2 regions of the Variovorax terrae genome follow, and region 1 is predicted to be linked to the other one. Evidence: riboswitches for the same ligand, from Rfam matches in the RefSeq annotation. Region 1 holds a riboswitch; the other holds the start of a gene.
The links. Region 1 has a riboswitch for glycine ahead of gcvT (glycine cleavage system aminomethyltransferase GcvT). Riboswitches for the same ligand answer to the same signal wherever they lie in the genome.

Region 1 (2,176 bases):
GTGATGCCGACGACGGCGGCTTCATGGTCTTCGAGCTGGATCCACTCGTGATCCTGGGTGTACTTGACGGTCATGGTCGGTTCTCCGGAAAAAGGTTGAAAAAGGGCTGTGCAATCAGCCCCTGTAGTATCGGTTGGGAACGAAGGGCATGGGGCTGACTTCCATCGGCACCGGCTTGCCGCGCACCAGGGCGTTCAGCCGGGTGCCGGGGGCGGCCTGGGCGGCGTCCACGTAGCCCATGGCCACGGGCCGGTCGATGCTGGGCCCGAGCAGGCCGCTGGTGACTTCACCGACGCGCCGGCCGGCCGCATCCTGCAGCTCGGTGTGCTCGCGCACCGGAATCCGCTCCAGCGCCACGAGTCCGACGCGCTTTCGCGTCAAGGCCCCTGCCGCGTCCTGCAATTGCGCCATCACTTTGGCCGCGCCCGGATAGCCGCCCTCGCGCGCGCCGCCGGCGCGGCGCACTTTCTGCAGGGCCCAGGTCAGGCCGGCCTCGACCGGCGTGGTGCCCGTGTCGATGTCGTTGCCGTACAGGCACAGCCCGGCCTCCAGGCGCAGCGAATTGCGCGCGCCCAGGCCGACGGGCTGGACCTCGGGCTGGGCCAGCAGCGTGCGGGCCAGGCCCTCGGCGTGGGAGTCGGGCACCGAGATCTCGAAGCCGTCCTCGCCGGTGTAGCCGCTGCGGGTGATGAACAGGTCGGCGCCTTCCCAGGTGAAGTGGCCGCCGGTCATGAACACGAGTTTCTCGATGTGGGTGAGCAGCCGCGACAGCGCCTGCGCGGCCTGCGGCCCCTGCAGCGCGAGCAGGGCGCGCTCGGGCATGGGAATGACCTCGCAGCGCGCGCCGATGCGCGCCTGGATGTGCGCGATGTCGCCTGCTTTGCAGGCGCCGTTGACGATCACGAACAGGTCGCTGCCCCGGTTCACGAACATCAGGTCGTCGATGATGCCGCCTTCGCCGTTGAGCAGCAGGCCGTAGCGCTGCTTGCCCACGGGCAGGTCGATCACGTCCACTGGCATCAGGGTTTCAAAGGCGGCGGCGGCGTCCGGCCCCACGAGGCGCAGCTGGCCCATGTGCGAGACGTCGAACAGGCCGGCGGCGCTGCGCGTGTGGTGGTGCTCGGCCATCAGGCCGGCCGGGTACTGCACCGGCATGCTGTAGCCGGCGAACGGCACCATGCGGGCGCCCAGTTCGAGGTGCAGGCCGTGCAGCGGGGTCTTGAGCAGGGGGGCGGTGGCGGCGGACAAGGTGTTCTCCAGGGCAAACAGGTTCCATGGCCCCAGGGCCATGGGCTTGCCCCGCTGTCCGCTTTACCTGAGAGATTCACCGGGCCCGCCATGGACGACATGGGCAGACTGCGGCTTGCTCCTTCGGTGGGCCGCTGCGCGCAGCGGCCTCTCTCCAGGGGGGGACGTCCTTGCGGACGTTTGCCAGTCCTTTTGCCTGAGCGTTCGGATGGATCCTGCGCCTTCGGCGGCCCTTGGAAAAGGGCTCTCTCCTGACCCCGCCAGTGTAACGGATGGGCGCGGCCTCAGCTCGCGTATTCGGGCGGCAGCAGCATGGCGATGCGCTCGCTGATCGAGTCGGCGCGCTCGTGGCCCGCGGCCTTCTCGATCTCCACCAGCATGCTGCGGCCGGCCGCGAGCATGCTGTCGCGGTCCTTGGCGGCGCGCAGCGCCTCGCGGAACTGCTCGGCCAGCGCCGGGTCGCGCCGGGCGAACATGCGCTCGCAGATGTCGAACAGGAACATGCGCGTGGTCGCCAGCGAGCGCTTGCCCTCGAATGAATCGGCCGCCACCCGGATGGCCTGCGTGGTCTCGGGGCTCGGGAAAGCCTCGCGCTGCGCCGCGGTCGGGGGCGCCACGGGCGCCGGTGCCGGCGCCCGCGCGGCAGCGGCACCGCCTTGCAGGTAGCCCTCGCGCAGCAGGCGCAGCGCGATCTCCTCGCCTTCGCCGTCGAACAGCCCGCGGAAGTCCTGCGCCGACTTCTGGCCGTCGGCCAGCAGCAGGAGCGTGCGCTCGCGCTGGCCCAGCGTCCGGTTGCCCGGGCGAAGCTCAGCGCGCGCCTTGTCGGTCTTCAGCAGGAACATGCGATGCCGTGGAGGTCAAAGCCACAGCATCGATGGAAAAGGTGACAGCTTGATGAAGCCGGCAGGGCGTGGACAGGTTCTAGCGC
Region 2 (2,176 bases), on a different contig from region 1:
CCACCATGCCGTTGCCGCCGGTCAGTTCGCGCTCATTGAGCACCTGCGGCAGATAGGCGAACTTGACCGGGCCGAACAGCGTGGAGTGCAGGCCCATGAGGAAGGTGCAGCCCAGCAGCACCGCCGCGTTCTCGCTGTAGAAGCCCCAGGCCGCGATCGCCATGATCACGATCTCCAGGTTCTTCACGAAGCGGATCATCACCGTCTTGTCGTGCTTGTCGGTGAGCTGGCCGCTGGTGGCCGAGAACAGCAGGAACGGCAGGATGAACAGCGCACCGATCACCAGCCCCGCCATCGCCGGCGGCAGCCAGCCCACGCTGAGCTGGTAGGTCACCATCACGGTGAAGGCGAACTTGAACAGGTTGTCGTTGGCCGCGCCCGAGAACTGCGTCCAGAAGAAGGGCGCGAAGCGGCGTTGCCGGAGCAGCGCGAACTGGTTGGGGTGCTCGCCCGGCGCGGGGGCGGCGGCGGGGCTGCTCTGGCTCGTCATACGGGGCTCCTCTTCACGGTCGGCGTCGATGTTGCGGCAGATTGTGCCGCAGGCCTGTGGCGGTTCCGGGGGCGGCTCATGCCTTCTCCCGGGTGGCATCCACGGCGCCAGTGTGGCCGCGCGGCCCCCGGCCGGCGGCGCTGCTTCGCCGGGGCCTGCCAGGCGGCACGCCGCGTACCGGCAGGCGATACCGCACTGCCCGACTCCCTCTACAATGGACAGCTGCAGGAGAGCGAACGCGCCAGCCGCGTTCCACCGAAGGCGCAAACTCCCATACACGCTCAGGTTCCGTACTGCACACACTGAAAAGCCGTCTGGAGAGCCATCACCACCGTGATGCACCGAAGGAGCAAGCCCCCCGGAGAACCGGCGGGTGAATCTCTCAGGTACCAAGGACAGGGGGAGCGGCAACCACGCGGACAGCGCCGGGTTGCTCCTCTTTTGATAGCAGCTCGCGTCCACCCCGCGCGGACCTTCTGTCAAAAAGGCTCTCATCATGCGAGTGATCGTTCTCGGCGCCGGCCTGCTCGGCGTCACCTCGGCGTATTACCTCCAGCAGCTCGGCCACGACGTGACCGTGATCGACCGGCAGGCCACCCCGGCCGCCGAAACCAGCTTCGCCAACGGCGGGCAGATCTCGGTCAGCCATGCCGAGCCCTGGGCCAACCCGAGTGCGCCGCTCAAGGTGCTGCAGTGGCTGGGCAAGGAAGACGCGCCGCTGCTGTTCCGCCTGCGCGCCGACCTGCGCCAGTGGCTCTGGGGCCTGCAGTTCCTGCGCGAATGCACGCCGGCGCGCACCCGGCACAACATCGAGCAGATCGTGCGCCTGGGCACCTACAGCCGCAACGTGCTGCAGCAGCTGCGCCGCGACACCGGCCTGGCCTACGACCAGCGCACGCAGGGCATCCTGCACTTCTACACGACGCAAAAGGAGTTCGACGCCGCCCTCCAGCCCGCCGAGCAGATGCGCGCGCTGGGCTGCGAGCGCCGGGTGATCTCGGCCGACGAGGCCGTGAAGATCGAGCCCGCGCTCGCCCACATCCGTCCGCAACTGGCCGGCGCCACCTACACGGCCGAGGACGAATCGGGCGACGCCAACCGCTTCGCGCGCGAGCTCGTCACGCTGGCACAGGCCGCCGGCGTCCGGTTCCTGATGAGCCACACGGTGACCGCGCTGCGCGAAGCCGGCGGCAGCATCGACCACGTCGAGGCCACCGACAGCGAAGGCCGTTTCCAGCGCATCCGCGGCGACGCCTTCGTGCTGGCCATGGGCTCGCTGAGCCCGCTGTACGCCGCGCCGCTGGGCATTCGCCTGCCGATCTATCCGGCCAAGGGCTACTCGGTGACGCTGCCCGTGAAGGACGCCTCGAAGGCGCACCAGGTCTCGCTGACCGACGACGAGTTCAAGCTCGTGTTCTCGCGCTACACCTCCGAGTCGGGCGACCGCCTGCGCATCGCCGGCACGGCCGAGCTCAACGGCTACGACCGCGACCTGAACCGCGTGCGCTGCGAAGCCATCGTGCGCCGCGTCGAAGAACTGTTCCCTGGCGCCGGCGACACCACGCAGGCCCAGTTCTGGACCGGCCTGCGCCCCGCCACGCCGAGCAACGTGCCGCTGATCGGCGGGACGAAGCTGCCGAACCTGTTCCTCAACACCGGCCACGGCACGCTGGGCTGGACCCATGC

Region 2: it holds a riboswitch for glycine, as region 1 does, so the genes downstream of both, MMF98_RS15815 (D-amino acid dehydrogenase) here and gcvT (glycine cleavage system aminomethyltransferase GcvT) in region 1, are expected to answer to the same signal.

What each region holds. Positions count from the first base shown of each region.
Region 1 covers NZ_JALGBI010000001.1:2,562,791-2,564,966, reverse strand. The annotation lists gene gcvH (glycine cleavage system protein GcvH) at 1-74, opposite strand, end outside; gene gcvT (glycine cleavage system aminomethyltransferase GcvT) at 115-1,248, opposite strand; glycine riboswitch at 1,293-1,416, opposite strand; glycine riboswitch at 1,423-1,512, opposite strand; gene MMF98_RS12065 (hypothetical protein) at 1,533-2,090, opposite strand; gene MMF98_RS12060 (TRAP transporter large permease) at 2,170-2,176, opposite strand, start outside.
Region 2 covers NZ_JALGBI010000002.1:101,774-103,949, reverse strand. The annotation lists gene MMF98_RS15820 (MFS transporter) at 1-490, opposite strand, end outside; glycine riboswitch at 795-899, shown strand; gene MMF98_RS15815 (D-amino acid dehydrogenase) at 987-2,176, shown strand, end outside.